One region of the Oceanobacillus sp. B139/18 genome, then DNA from elsewhere that is predicted to be linked to it. Evidence: a T-box and tRNA genes for the amino acid it is inferred to sense, from the RefSeq annotation. Region 1 holds a T-box; the other holds one or more tRNA genes.
What was found. The T-box of region 1 lies ahead of leuS (leucine--tRNA ligase). A T-box ahead of a tRNA ligase gene usually reads a tRNA of that ligase, here a tRNA-Leu.
Positions count from the first base shown of each region.

Region 2: it encodes a tRNA-Leu, which carries the amino acid that the T-box ahead of leuS (leucine--tRNA ligase) is inferred to sense. The anticodon was not compared.

Region 1 is NZ_JBVFXI010000003.1:354-7,597, forward strand. It holds gene ACZSMY_RS10445 (rhodanese-like domain-containing protein) at 46-354, opposite strand; gene ACZSMY_RS10450 (hypothetical protein) at 475-1,233, shown strand; gene leuS (leucine--tRNA ligase) at 1,330-3,744, opposite strand; T-box leader at 3,855-4,078, opposite strand; gene mnmM (tRNA 5-(aminomethyl)-2-thiouridylate-methyltransferase MnmM) at 4,317-4,889, shown strand; gene ACZSMY_RS10465 (hypothetical protein) at 4,898-5,287, opposite strand; gene ACZSMY_RS10470 (gamma carbonic anhydrase) at 5,791-6,318, shown strand; gene metK (methionine adenosyltransferase) at 6,373-7,244, opposite strand, start outside.
Region 2 is NZ_JBVFXI010000011.1:35,447-43,246, reverse strand. It holds gene ACZSMY_RS21470 (PP2C family serine/threonine-protein phosphatase) at 1-289, shown strand, start outside; gene ACZSMY_RS21465 (Tex family protein) at 421-2,580, shown strand; gene ACZSMY_RS21460 (catalase) at 2,688-4,181, opposite strand; gene ACZSMY_RS21455 (SprT family protein) at 4,627-5,079, shown strand; tRNA gene ACZSMY_RS21450 (tRNA-Asn) at 5,343-5,417, shown strand; tRNA gene ACZSMY_RS21445 (tRNA-Ser) at 5,424-5,514, shown strand; tRNA gene ACZSMY_RS21440 (tRNA-Glu) at 5,531-5,602, shown strand; tRNA gene ACZSMY_RS21435 (tRNA-Asp) at 5,631-5,707, shown strand; tRNA gene ACZSMY_RS21430 (tRNA-Gln) at 5,715-5,789, shown strand; tRNA gene ACZSMY_RS21425 (tRNA-Lys) at 5,883-5,958, shown strand; tRNA gene ACZSMY_RS21420 (tRNA-Leu) at 5,969-6,056, shown strand; tRNA gene ACZSMY_RS21415 (tRNA-Leu) at 6,071-6,154, shown strand; partial or broken gene ACZSMY_RS21410 (type 1 glutamine amidotransferase family protein) at 6,715-7,304, shown strand; gene ACZSMY_RS21405 (hypothetical protein) at 7,448-7,657, shown strand; gene ACZSMY_RS21400 (NADPH-dependent FMN reductase) at 7,781-7,800, opposite strand, start outside.

The sequences.
Region 1 (7,244 bases):
CGGAATATCCTCTATAGAGTCTATAAATTCGTCACGCTTATGGAATTATTTAATAATAATTTCTCCATCCCACTCCAGCATTCCGCCGCTCATGTTTGATACATTAAACCCTTGCTCTTGTAAAAAAGCGGTTGCGTTATGGCTTCTTCTTCCAGACCGGCAAATCATAATATATTCCTTATCTTTATCTAATTTCTCATAAGCAGCCGGTATATCGCCTAAAGGAATATGCAAAGCATTTTCAATGATTCCTTGTGCTACTTCTTCATCTTCTCTGACATCGATCAACTGAATATTATCGTTTTCTCTGATAGTATCCACTTCTGCCGGTGTAAGCTCTTTTATATCTGCCATTTTCTCTCATCTCCTTCTGTTTTCCTTCTTTATTATATTAAATGCATTATGAATAGGATTCAAATCGTTTGATTAAACTAAGGCAAAACTTAATTATTTTATGAATAGAAGGTGTTATTGATGGCTTATATCAGTTTATTGTTTTTAGCTCTCTTTTTCGCTCCGGCAGAAGCAGCTTCGAATGATGCGATGCTAATCCAAACGTATGAAGAGGATGTTACAGGAGATGGAGAGAAAGAGCTGTTAGAGTTAAAAGGAAAATTATTTGCTGCAGATGGTGTTTATTATCAAGATATTTGGGTTGAAATTTCCAGCCCCTCTACTGATAAAACATGGCGGATAAACTATGGTGGAGGATACGATCCCGAATTACATTTTGCAGAATTAACTCACAACGGTGTCATGGATATTCTTTATCAGAGTCCTACCGGCGGAAGCGGCGGATTATATACTTCTCAGTTAAATCAATGGGAAAAAGATGATTTTATCGAGCTTCCACTGCCAGTAGAGCAGCCCGTGAAAGGGGAATTTATGGATGGTTTTCGAGTGTCCATTCAATTGCTTCCAGATGAAGACCCCATCATTTTAGATGTCTCGGGCCAAAAAGAAGAATATATCCGTTTAAAGCTATACGATGAGCAGGGTAAACTTCTGGAACCTACAACACTTATGATTGATCCTGTTGCATTTTTTGACATCATTGACTTAGACGATGAAGGTCAAAAAGGTCTTAAGAGCTTTCAGCAAATAAGTGGTGCTTATCATGCAGACGGAATTGGAACCGTGGAATCGATTTGGATGTATGATGAGGGGAAATGGATGCTGCTAGAAACAGACTTGCAAACAGATCTTCCGCGTTTGGATAATTCCTCCAGTTAGTATTTTTTATAAAGAAAACATAGAAAAACCGGACTATAATCAATTTCTGCCAAGCGAATTTTGATTATAGCCCGGTTTTCAGTTAGAGAAAATGGATTAATTAGCTACAACATTAACAAGTTTATCTGGAACAACAATCACTTTTCGAATTGTCTTCCCGTCCAGCCATTTTTTTATACTTTCTTGATTTAAAGCCATTTTTTCAAGGTCGTCTTTTTCAGTACCTGCTGGAACGCTTAGTTTCGCACGTACCTTGCCCATCACCTGCAAAACAACTTCCACTTCTTCTTCCACCAGCTTCGATTCATCGTAAGCAGGCCAGCCAGCAAGGCTTATAGAATCTTCATTGCCCAGCTTTTGCCAAATCTCTTCACACATATGCGGAGCGACTGGAGAAAGAAGCTTCACAAAGCCTTCTGCGTAATTTTTCGGGATTGATTCTGCTTTGTAGCATTCATTTACAAATACCATCATTTGAGAAATACCTGTATTAAAGTGAAGATTCTCAAAGTCCTCTGTCACTTTCTTAACCGTTTCATGATAAACCTTATCTAATTCTGTTGCAGCTTCATCTGTAATCTTATCTGTTAATGAATTATCATCATTGATATACAGTCTCCAAACACGATCCAAGAAACGCCGGGAGCCATCTAAACCATTTGTTGACCAGGCAACAGAAGCATCTAATGGTCCCATAAACATTTCATACAATCTTAGCGTATCTGCGCCATGAGAAGAAATAATATCATCCGGATTAACAACATTTCCTTTTGATTTACTCATTTTCTCATTACCTTCTCCAAGAATCATCCCTTGGTTAAATAATTTTTGGAAAGGCTCCTTCGTGGAAACAACTCCAATATCATAAAGGAATTTATGCCAGAAACGTGCATATAACAAGTGAAGCACAGCATGCTCTGCTCCGCCGATATATATGTCGATTGGAAGCCATTCCTCCAATGCTTTTGGATCAGCAAGCTGTTCCGTATTATGCGGATCAACATAGCGCAGGAAGTACCAGCAGCTGCCGGCCCATTGCGGCATCGTATTTGTTTCTCTTCTGCCCTTCATTCCTGTTTCCGGATCAACTACATTTACCCAATCTCCATTCGTGGCAAGCGGAGATTCTCCAGTTCCCGATGGTTTAATCTCGGTCATTTCCGGAAGTTCCAATGGAAGCTCCTCATCCGGCACAGCAGTCATGCTGCCATCTTCCCAATGAATGATTGGAATCGGCTCTCCCCAATAACGCTGCCTTGCAAAAAGCCAGTCACGCAAACGATACGTGATTTTCTTTGTCCCTTTTTTATTTTCTTCCAGCCATTCAATCATTTTAGAAATAGCCTCATCTTTATCCAGTCCATCCAAAAATCCAGAATTAACATGGGGTCCGTCTCCTGTATAAGCTTCCTCTTCTATATTTCCGCCAGCGACTACTTCTCTGATTGGCAAATCAAACACAGAAGCAAATTCATAGTCACGCTCGTCATGTCCAGGAACTGCCATAATTGCTCCGCTTCCGTAACTCATCAATACATAATCTGCTACCCAGATCGGCATCTTCTCTCCATTAACAGGATTAATCGCATAGGCTCCCGTAAATACACCTGTTTTTTCTTTGGCAAGATCCGTACGTTCTAAATCAGACTTCGTTTGTACGTCATGCAAATATTTTTCCACAGCTTCTTTTTGTGCTGCGGTTGTAATTTTTTTAACAAAATCATGCTCTGGTGCCATAACAGCATACGTTGCTCCGAACAATGTATCCGGACGTGTTGTAAATACAGTAAAGGTTTCCTCATGTCCTTCAATGGAGAAGGTCACCTCAGCCCCTTCGGAACGCCCAATCCAGTTACGCTGCATTTCCTTCAGGCTTTCCGGCCAATCCAATTCTTCCAAATCAGCAAGCAGTCGATCTGCGTACGCCGTTATTTTAAGCATCCACTGCTTCATCGGTTTACGAACTACCGGATGCCCCCCGCGTTCACTCTTCCCATCAATTACTTCTTCATTGGCAAGCACCGTTCCAAGAGCAGGACACCAGTTGACAGCCACTTCATCCATATAAGCCAAATCATTTTCATAAAGCTTTTTGAAAATCCATTGTGTCCACTTATAATAATGAGGATCTGTTGTATTGATTTCCCGGTCCCAATCATAAGAAAAGCCTAACTCTTTAATCTGTCTCTTAAAGGTTTGAATATTTGCTTCTGTAAATTCTTTAGGGCTGTTTCCTGTATCAATGGCATATTGCTCTGCCGGAAGTCCAAAAGCGTCCCAGCCCATCGGATGCATGACCTCATATCCTTGCATTCTTTTCATTCTGGCTAAAATATCAGTTGCCGTATAACCTTCCGGGTGGCCAACGTGCAGCCCCTGGCCGGATGGATAAGGGAACATATCAAGTGCATAAAATTTCTCTTTATTAGAAAATGTATTTGTTTTGAATGTTTGATTGTTATCCCAATATTTTTGCCATTTTCTCTCGATTTCCTGATGTTGAAAGCTCATTATAATCCTTCCTTTCGTCCTGACTCTTGTATCGTTCAATCACATACGGCACGGACATCTATATCCCGATTTCTTATAAAATCAGGTATAAAAAAAGCCACTCATCCCAATGAAGGGACGAGAAGCTGTGTTTATTCCCGCGGTACCACCCAAATTAACGCTAAGAAGCGCTCGCTTGACATCGGTAACGTTGATGAAACGACAGTAACTACTCTGATTTCATTACTGCAAACTAAAAAGGTGAGTTCATACGTCTATCAGTAGCAGTTTTCACCACCCACTGCTTCTCTAAAACTGATAAAACCTATTACTAATCCTTTTTCATCGTCTTTCGTTTTATGATAGATACTGGAATTATAATGAAATAAATATTCCGTGTCAAGTTGACCTGACGTATCTTACTTCTTAGTATACACTTATTTTTATAATTGGAAACCATATCACGAGGAAAAATATAATACAGACTGTTGACTATTCAATTGGAAGCGGAGCAATAAACATTTTACCGTTTTTCTTGTTATAATGAAATACAGCATATTTCCATTGGAAAAAATACAGAAGGAGACAGTAACATGCTATTAAATGTTTTAACCTGCGCACATGCACTTTTAAAAGAAAGCCTGAAAGAAGGAGATACAACTATCGACGCGACCTGTGGAAACGGATATGATACATTATTTTTAAGCCAGACTGTCGGCCCTTCCGGCAAGGTATATGGATTTGATATCCAGGAGCAGGCCATTCAAAATACGAAAGCGACACTTTACGAAAATGACTGTCATAATGTAACCCTTATTCAGGACAGCCATGAAAAGATACATAGCAATATTAAAGAAGAAATTTTTGGCGGCGCTATTTTTAACCTTGGCTATTTGCCAAAAAGCGATAAATCAATAGTCACAAAAGCGCCCTCCACCATCGCCTCGGTTGAAGCGATATTGAAAAAACTGAAAACAAACGGTCTGATCGTTCTGGTTATTTATTATGGACACCCGGGCGGCGGGGAAGAAAAAGAAGCGGTTCTTTCTTACGCTTCACAATTAAATCAAAAAGAATATCAAGTGCTCAGGTACCAATTTATCAATCAGCAAAATCAAGCACCTTTTTTAATTGCTATCGAAAAAAAGAAACGCTCTGCATCATAGAGCGTTTCTTATGCAATTCCTAAAAATAGTAATCGAAAGAATAAATTTAAGAAGTGCCCGGCTGTCATGATAATAAATATAATAAATGAAATCATGAGCACACGGGAGCGAAGTGTCTTATATTTTTTGGGATAGGGAATCCAAATATAAGCTGATACAACCATGAGCGGGACAGAATATAAATATCCAAATAGATAAACCCAGTCGCGCAATGCAGAAAGGTCACCCAGTTCAGGGTCTTGCAGGCTGTTCAACTGATTCATATATCCGGCTGCAAAAATAATAGTTAGCAAAATAAAATAACCAAATGTTGTCAGACGCAGCCATTTTTGCTCATCGCTTATCAGTATATAGACACCGATAAAAAATAAAATCCCTATTACAATTTGAATCAACATGAAAGTACAACCCCATTTTTAACGATAAATCAGTTCTCTGCGCCACATGCAAAACTTTCTCTCTCTGTAAAAGTCCGCCTGTTTGTATGGATGTCCCATTATCCATAGCGAGATTAAAACAGATTTATACAATTACTTATTCCAGTTATGACTGGAACATCTGTTACTGCTCCCATTGTCAAATCAACAACGTGGAAATTACTTAGAATAGCATTTCTGTTTATCTCTTTATGTTATTACTATCCTTAAGTAACCAGCTTATTTATTCTACCATAAAAAGATGCGTATCTGTAGAGGATAAAAAGAAATAAATCTACATTCAAACTTATTATCCACATCAAACAAATGACTTAGAATATATGCCTACAATTAGGAGATTACGATAGGAATAACAAGTCTTTCTCCTTCATTCAGTACTAAAATCAACTCATTTAGAACTGCCTTTCCAGATAATATTTCCTTTGATATACTTTAATCAATATGACTGAGTTGGAGGAATACAAATGATTGAATCATATAAAGGAATAACCCCGTCTATTGATTCTGCCGCATTCATTGCCAAAAATGCAGTAATCAACGGAGACGTGACGATTGAAGAAGAAGCAAGTATTTGGTTTCATACGGTGATTCGCGGTGATGTAGCACCGACAAAAATAGGTAAGCGTACCAATGTCCAGGATCTCTCTATGCTGCATCAAAGTCCTGATATGCCGTTAATTCTTGAAGATGATGTCACTGTTGGACACCAAGTCACCTTGCATTCAGCAATTATACGCCATCATGCGCTGATTGGCATGGGGTCCATTATTTTAGATGGCGCAGAGATCGGGGAGCATGCTTTTGTCGGCGCAGGAAGTCTGGTGCCGCCGGGCAAAAAAATACCGCCCCGCACATTAGCTATGGGTAGGCCGGCTAAAGTGGTTCGTGAATTAACCGATAAAGACTATCAAGAAATGGACCGCATCCGTAAATCCTATGTGGAAAAAGGACAATATTATTTAAAAGAAACAAACATGGGCGGAAATGAGTAAAACCATCCTATTCCAAAGAAAAACGTCAGGCATCTTCAAACACCTGACGTTTTTTTATTTTGCAGTCAACGCTTTTAATTCTTCGACTTTATCTGTTTTTTCCCATGGGAATGTAATATCTGTACGTCCGAAATGGCCGTAAGCAGCTGTGTTTTTAAAGATTGGCCTTCTTAAATCAAGCATGCGGATAATACCTGCCGGACGCAAATCAAAAAGCTCCCGGACTGCTTCCACTAATCTCTCTTCACTGACTTCCCCTGTACCGAACGTATTGATTGAGATAGAAACGGGCTGTGCAACGCCAATCGCATAAGCCAGCTGAACCTCACAAGAATCAGCAAGACCTGCAGCAACAATATTTTTAGCAACATAACGGGCCGCGTATGCAGCAGAACGATCCACTTTCGTTGCATCTTTACCGCTAAAAGCGCCGCCGCCATGTCTGGCATAGCCTCCATAAGTGTCTACAATAATCTTTCTTCCGGTCAAGCCGACATCGCCTTGCGGACCGCCTAAAACAAAGCGCCCGGTCGGGTTAATATAGTACTTTGTTTTTTCATCCAGTAATTCACCGGGTACAACAGCTTCGACAACATGTTTAATAATATCCGCTTCGATTTGTTCATTCGTAATATCCGGATGATGCTGCGCGGAAATGACAACCGTATCTACACGCAGCGGCTGGTTATCTTCACCGTATTCAACGGTTACCTGTGTTTTCCCGTCTGGACGCAGATAGCCGATAATCTCTTCCTTCCGGACATCTGCTAATCTTTTGGATAAACGGTGTGCTAAAGAAATTGGTAAAGGCATCAGCTCTTCAGTTTCATTACATGCATAACCAAACATTAATCCCTGGTCACCGGCACCAATTGCCTCGATTTCTTCTTCGCTTTCTTGTCCTTGTCTTGCTTCCAGCGCAACAT
Region 2 (7,800 bases), on a different contig from region 1:
TATAGGGATTATTATTTTGGAGCGAGGCTGTAAGAAAAAGCGAAATATTCCAAGCTCTGGATATTTGGGATCTCGTTACCGAGGCGTAAAGGCTATGACGGAAAAATTAACCGATGGAACAAATTTCATTGTATTTTCAGACGGCGTAAAAGATAAAGAGTTATCTGCGTATTATTTTAAAGACTACAATGTAGAGCAGATTACGGATACTTATGCGCAGCATAGTGACGGTACCAGGCAGGATGATACAACGTTACTGGCAATTAGATACAAAGGAGAAAAAGGTTGATTTATAATCACAATAACATGAACATGGATTCATTTATTATTGATTATAAATCAATCTTTTTTGTTGTGTCAGAAAGCATTGACACGTTTAATTTGATACAATAGAACGTAGAGTAAGGAGGAGAAGCAACAGTGAGTGCAGATGAAAAATTAATTGCAATCGTATCAAAAGATACCAATATTCAAGGAAACACTGTTTCGAAAGTGATTTCTCTTTTAAATGAAGGGAATACCGTTCCGTTTATTGCAAGATATCGAAAAGAAGCCACAGGCGGATTGGATGAAGTAAAAATAAAAGAGATACAGGATAGGTGGACATATGTCCTTAACCTGTCTGAACGAAAACAAGAAGTACTTCGTATCATTGAAGAACAAGGTAAGCTGACAGATGAATTAAGAAACGACATTGAAAAAGCGACGCAGCTTCAAAAAGTAGAAGATCTGTATCGCCCTTATAAACAAAAACGCCGTACAAGAGCTACTATCGCAAAGGAAAAAGGATTAGAGCCATTTGCCCAAGCTATTTGGGAGCAGAGCGAATCACTTGAGTTAGAACAGGAAGCCACACAATATTTCTCTGAAGAGCATGAGCTAAGCACCGTAGAAGAGGTACTTCAGGGAGTAAATGATATCATTGCAGAATGGATTTCTGATGAACCGGCTTACCGTGAATTTATTCGCAATGCCACGATGAAGCAAGGAACTATCCAATCTGAAGAGAAAAATAAAGCAGCAGATGAAAAACAGATTTTTGAGATGTATTATGAATATAGTGAAACGGTTCGCTCATTAGTTTCCCATCGTATTCTTGCACTTAACCGCGGAGAAAAAGAGGGGATTTTAAAAGTACAGGTAGAACCGCCTGTTGATAAAATAATTGCCTATTTAGAGAAAAAGGTAATTAAAAAAACGTGCCCGCAGCATATGAAGGAATTATTAACAGCAGCTGTAGAGGATAGCTATAAAAGGTTGATTGAACCCTCCGTGGAACGAGAAATCCGCAGTGCACTTACAGAAAAAGCGGAAGCACAGGCGATTGAAGTTTTCTCCGTAAATTTAAGGAATCTATTACTTCAGCCGCCATTAAAAGGGAAAGTCATTTTAGGAGTGGATCCGGCTTTCCGTACTGGCTGTAAGCTTGCGATTGTGGATGAAACCGGGAAGGTCCATCAAATCCATGTGATTTATCCGACTGCTCCAAAGAAAGATGTGAAGGGCGCAGAGAAGGTGGTTATCAGCTTAATAAATCAATTTAATGTAGAGCTGGTTGCGATTGGAAATGGTACAGCATCACGGGAAACAGAGCAATTTATTTCAGATGTATTAACAAATAACAAGCTGGATATTCCGTATATTATTGTAAATGAAGCAGGAGCAAGTGTGTACTCTGCCTCCGCTTTAGCAAGAGAGGAATTCCCTGATCTACAAGTAGAGGAAAGAAGTGCTGTATCTATTGCAAGACGGGTACAGGATCCATTAGCGGAACTGGTGAAAATTGATCCGAAGTCCATCGGCGTTGGGCAATATCAGCATGATGTCAGTCAAAAAGAGCTGTCCAATTCGTTGACATTCGTTGTGGAAACAGCGGTTAACCAAGTCGGTGTTAATGTGAATACAGCTTCTTCCTCTCTTTTGCAGTACGTATCTGGTTTAAGTAAAACCGTTGCAAATAATGTGATCAAAAAACGGGAAGAGGAAGGGAAATTTACCAGCCGGAAGCAATTAAAGAAAATCCCGAGACTTGGGGCGAAAACATATGAGCAGGCGATCGGTTTCTTGAGAATTGTAGATGGGGATACACCGCTTGACCGTACTCCTATTCATCCGGAAAGCTATCCACATGTGAAAGCATTATTAAACAAGCTCAAGTTTGATGAACAAGCTCTGGGGACAGCGCCTTTGCAGCAAAAGATAGAAGGAATAGACAAGCAGGCTGTCGCGGAAGAATTAGAGATTGGACTGCCGACATTAGAAGATATTCTGGAGGCATTAAGCAAGCCGGAACGTGACTTGCGTGATGATTTTCCACAGCCGTTATTAAAGAAAAATGTCATGAATATGGAAGATTTAAAACCTGGCATGGAGCTTCAGGGAACGGTGCGAAATGTGGTTGATTTTGGAGTCTTTGTTGATATTGGTGTTAAACAGGACGGTCTTGTGCATATCTCTAAGATGTCCAAGCAGTTCGTCAAGCATCCCATGGATGTCGCTTCTGTTGGTGATGTAGTCACCGTCTGGGTCGATGATGTGAATGTCCAAAAAGGAAGAATTGCGCTTTCAATGATTCAATAATGTATAAATAAGATAAGGGAGCTTCCATGCTGGGAAGTTCCCTCTTTTTCAACCATAAAAAAAGACGCTCACCATTAGATAAGGAGAGGTCTTTTTTTATTTTTCTATTATTTTACAGATTCTTCGTTTGCAGCTTCCACTTCATCAAGAGAGATGCCAATTGCTTCTGCAACGCCTTTTCCGTATTCTGGATCAGCTTTATAGCAATTGTTGATGTGACGAAGTTTTACTGATTTTGTTGCTGGAGCAATATCATCCGCTGTATTTTGGAAAAGAGCTTGTTTTTGCTCATCAGACATTAAGCGGAATAGCTTACCTGGCTGTTCGTAGTAAAGCGCATCGTCCTCATCAAAATCAAAGTAATCAGCATCTACATCTGTACCCAGCTGTAATGCAGGCTCCTGATGCTCTTTGCTGTCTTCCCATTCTCCATATTGGTTCGGGCTGTAGCTGACTTGTCCGCCAGTGTAAGGGACAACACGCATTGCGCCGTCACGATGATATGGGTGGAAGTTTTTCGCGTTTTTCGGATAGTTAACAGGGATTTGCCAGTGGTTCACGCCTAAACGGTAGCGCTGTGCATCTCCATAAGAGAATAGACGGCCTTGCAACATTTTATCTGGAGAGAAACCAATGCCAGGAACAATGTTTGTAGGAGCAAATGCAGCCTGTTCTACTTCTTCATGATAGTTTTCCGGGTTTTTATTCAGTTCTAATTCGCCAACTTCGATAAGCGGGAATTCATCTTTGTACCATACTTTTGTTAAATCGAATGGATTGTAAGGCATATTTTTAGCTTCTTCTTCAGTCATAACCTGAATGTACATTTTCCATTTAGGGAAGTTTCCTTCTTCAATAGCAGTGTACAAATCACGTTGGTGACTTTCGCGGTCTTCACCGACAACTTTTGCAGCTTCTTCGTTTGTAAGGTTTTCGATACCTTGCTGTGTTCTGAAGTGGAATTTCACCCATACGCGCTCGTTATTTTCATTATATAAGCTGTATGCATGGCTTCCGAATAAGTGCATGTTGCGGTAAGATTTTGGAATCCCGCGATCAGACATAACAACAGTTACCTGATGAAGTGCTTCTGGTAAATTAGACCAGAAATCCCAGTTTGCATCAGCATTCTTCATATTTGTTTTTGGATCACGTTTTACAACATGGTTCAAATCTGGGAAACGTTTAGGGTCTCTCATAAAGAATACAGGCGTATTATTACCGACTAAGTCCCAGTTTCCTTCTTCTGTGTAGAATTTCATCGCAGTACCGCGGATATCGCGTTCTGCATCAGCAGCTCCGCGTTCACCAGCTACGGTAGAGAAACGGATAAACATGTCTGTTTTCTTCCCGACTTCAGAGAAGACTTTTGCTTTTGTATATTTAGTAATGTCGTTAGTAATCGTTAATGTTCCATAAGCTCCGGATCCTTTTGCGTGCATACGGCGCTCAGGAATTACTTCGCGATCAAAGTGTGCAAGCTTTTCAAGAAACCAAAAATCTTCCATTAATAATGGACCACGTTTACCGGCCGTTTTAGAATCATCATCATTTGGAACAGGAGCTCCAAATGCAGTGGTCATTTTTCTTTTTTCACTCATAGATAGTTTCCCTCCTATATATTAAATACAATTATTATAATAACATAATAAATAGTAGATTGCTATTAATATTCTTGTTTAATTTGAATGACATTTTTTTATTTTGATATAGAAGTCCTTCTTGACGGTGGGTATCGTATTTTTAAGCAAATGTTAGTAAAGTGTTGTTTTCTTTTAGAATAAAATAATATATTAGATAAGTGATTCTACTAATTCTCAATTAAGTTTTTTAAATGAGAATAAAACTCTTAGTATAACTGAAATATAAGATAGAGAATAGAAGTTCCGACAGCTTCTTTTTTATGTTAAAATGAGTTGTCATCAGTTAAACAATTTTTGGGAATTTCTGATGGCGTATAATAAAGAAGTATGTTTTGAATTGTCAGGAAGGTAAGAAGAACATTAAAATAATGAAGCTTTCTTTATATATTGGAGGTTGAAACAGATGGACCCAATGCCGGAGGAAGAATTGTACCAGTTAGTTAATCAGCTGTCAGAAGCTTTCTTTAATAAAACGTTTATGGACAAAGTACGATTTAACTCCCGTCTGCGGACAACTGGAGGGAGATATATCCCAAGTAAACGATTAATTGAATTGAATCCCAAATATGTACTGGAATCTGATAAGGAAGAGTTTCACGGGATTATTAAGCACGAGCTTTGTCATTACCATTTGCATATTGAAGGAAAAGGGTACCAGCATCGAGATAAAGATTTTAGAGAATTGCTTGCAAAAACGGGCTCTCCCCGTCATTGTAAACAGCTTCCTTCGAATCAGCAGCGCTACCAGCATATATATGAATGCCAAAAATGTAAAATGGTTTATAAAAGAGTAAGGAAAGTAGATGTATCCAGGTATCGATGTGGAAAATGCAGGGGGAGATTACATCTGATTTAATTTTTTTCAATTAAGTATTGACGAATAATATGATCCATGATAAATTAATGTAGCTGATATGAAATGACAGTTTTCATTCATTGCGAATGACCTGTTCAGCAGCTTTGTCGAATGGCTTGGATTTTTGAATAACTTTCTAAGCGAAAAAAACTTTTTAAGAAATTCAACAGTTTTTGTTGACAAAAAACAGGATATATTGTATGATATTTCTTGTTGTTGCGTAATTAGGATATTACATAGATAGTGACTGATTACTTTTATATTCCACAGTAGCTCAGTGGTAGAGCAATCGGCTGTTAACCGATCGGTCGTAGGTTCGAATCCTACCTGTGGAGCCATTATTTGGAGAAGTACTCAAGTGGCTGAAGAGGCGCCCCTGCTAAGGGTGTAGGTCGTGTAAGCGGCGCGAGGGTTCAAATCCCTCCTTCTCCGCCATTTTAATTTTCATAATGGCCCGTTGGTCAAGCGGTTAAGACACCGCCCTTTCACGGCGGTAACACGGGTTCGAATCCCGTACGGGTCATCTTTCTAAGAAATCAAAATAAATAATTGGTCCGGTAGTTCAGTTGGTTAGAATGCCTGCCTGTCACGCAGGAGGTCGCGGGTTCGAGTCCCGTCCGGACCGCCATTATAGTTGGGCCATAGCCAAGCGGTAAGGCATCGGGTTTTGATCCCGTGTACCCCAGGTTCGAATCCTGGTGGCCCAGCCATTTTCTTTTTAGAAGGAATACATGATAATACTATTACAGATAATAGTATTTTTTTATTGATAGGGACTATAAATAATGACCTGTCATATATAGGAGCCATTAGCTCAGTCGGTAGAGCATCTGACTTTTAATCAGAGGGTCGAAGGTTCGAATCCTTCATGGCTCACCATTTTTATCTTGCGGATGTGGCGGAATTGGCAGACGCGCTGGAATCAGGCTCCAGTGTCCGTTAAGGACGTGGGGGTTCGACTCCCTTCATCCGCACCATTTTTTTATATTATGCGGTCGTGGCGGAATGGCAGACGCGCCAGGTTGAGGGCCTGGTGGGTGAATAACCCGTGTGGGTTCAAATCCCACCGACCGCATCATATGTACAAACCAGTCATATCAAGGGTTGCAGACCTTTGATATTTTTTTATGCACTCATTTTATGGGTGCTTTTTTGTTTTACTGATGCCATTTTGATGCCATGTAAATATATGGTAAAATCGTAATGTTCGGATTTAGAATAAATCATCCAATTTGTCAGCAGTTTCTCTTTGCTTACTAGAGAACAACTAAACATTAATTATCGTAGTAATGGATGAGCGCCCCAGGCGTTCTTTAAAGGTTACGTGTTCTTCGCTTTGAGGAACTAGTAAAGCAACGGGAAAATACCTTAAATCATGTCAGTAGATAGCTTCAAGGTTAACGTGTTCACCAATTTTTCGATGAGCCTGTTAAAAATATCTCTAGTTGCTGGAACATATTGACTTGAAAGAATGTAAACCCAATAAACCAGCTCAATAAAAGATTTATAATATTCATAATATAAATCTTTTTTGGTATAATTACTTTAATAAATAAGAATGTAGTGATTTTATAAATGAGTTAAATGAGGCAATCACTGCAAGGTTGTAAATTATTAACAGGTGGTGTGATGCTTATGAAACAGGCTTTATTTCTTATCCTGGACGAATACCAGATTGGGAAGGTGCTTACTTATCAACAACATTAAATCAGAGGGAGGATTGGTCGGTTCATACGATTTCTTTGGAGGATACGGTAAGTTCCATTGGCGGTTTTAGAACTGCTGTCGATTAAATCATTGGTTCTGAACCTGAGGATGCTCATCTATTGGTAACGGTAGGCGGGAATACATGGAATAATGATAATAAAAAGCTTTTGCATCTAATCAAAACGGCATTTCAAAATAATATACCTGTTGGAGCTATATGCGGAGCTGTGGATTATTTAGCGAAAAACGGTTTTCTAAATCATTATAATCATACGGGTAACTCTGTTGATGCTTGGAAGGGCTATGAAAATTATCATGCTAAGAGCAGTTTTTTTCAGCAGCAAGCAGTAACAGATAAAAATTTAGTCACTGCAAACGGAACAGCTCCGATTGAATTTACACATTTGATTTTAGAGTTGATTGAATTTGATACCTCCGAAAATATTAAAAAAATGATGTATATGTATAAGCATGGATTTTATAAATACTGTGAAAAATATGGGAATCCGTTTAGATAATCTTCTTAGATAATCTTCGCTTGAAATAAAATGAAAATTATGATTATAGTAGAATTGAGTATAGAGATTGGGGAGAATTGTCCTGAAATGAATATGACAAAAGGTTGTATCAGAATAGCTAGAAGGATTTGTGGAGGGATAACGTGTCAAAAGGATTAAAAATTATCTTGCTTTGGTCGCTTGCTTTCCCTGCAATAATCACCATTGGCCGTATGATAATTGATTTTATTTTAGGCAGGGAAATGGAATTCATCTCATACACGGCTGTTTTTTTAGGCATAGGAGCAGGAGGATTGATTTTTGGCGGACCGCTAGTGTACCTTGTAACTAAATCTAAAGAGGAGAAATATTAATTTTTAAATCTATATAATGTTTTGGTCCGTTGTAAAAAAACAGGCACTTATTCCAATAATGGAAAGGGTGTCTGTTTTTTTTAGTGGAATTATTCTATTTTATAAACTGTTGGATAATATAACTTACACAAGGCTCTTTTCTT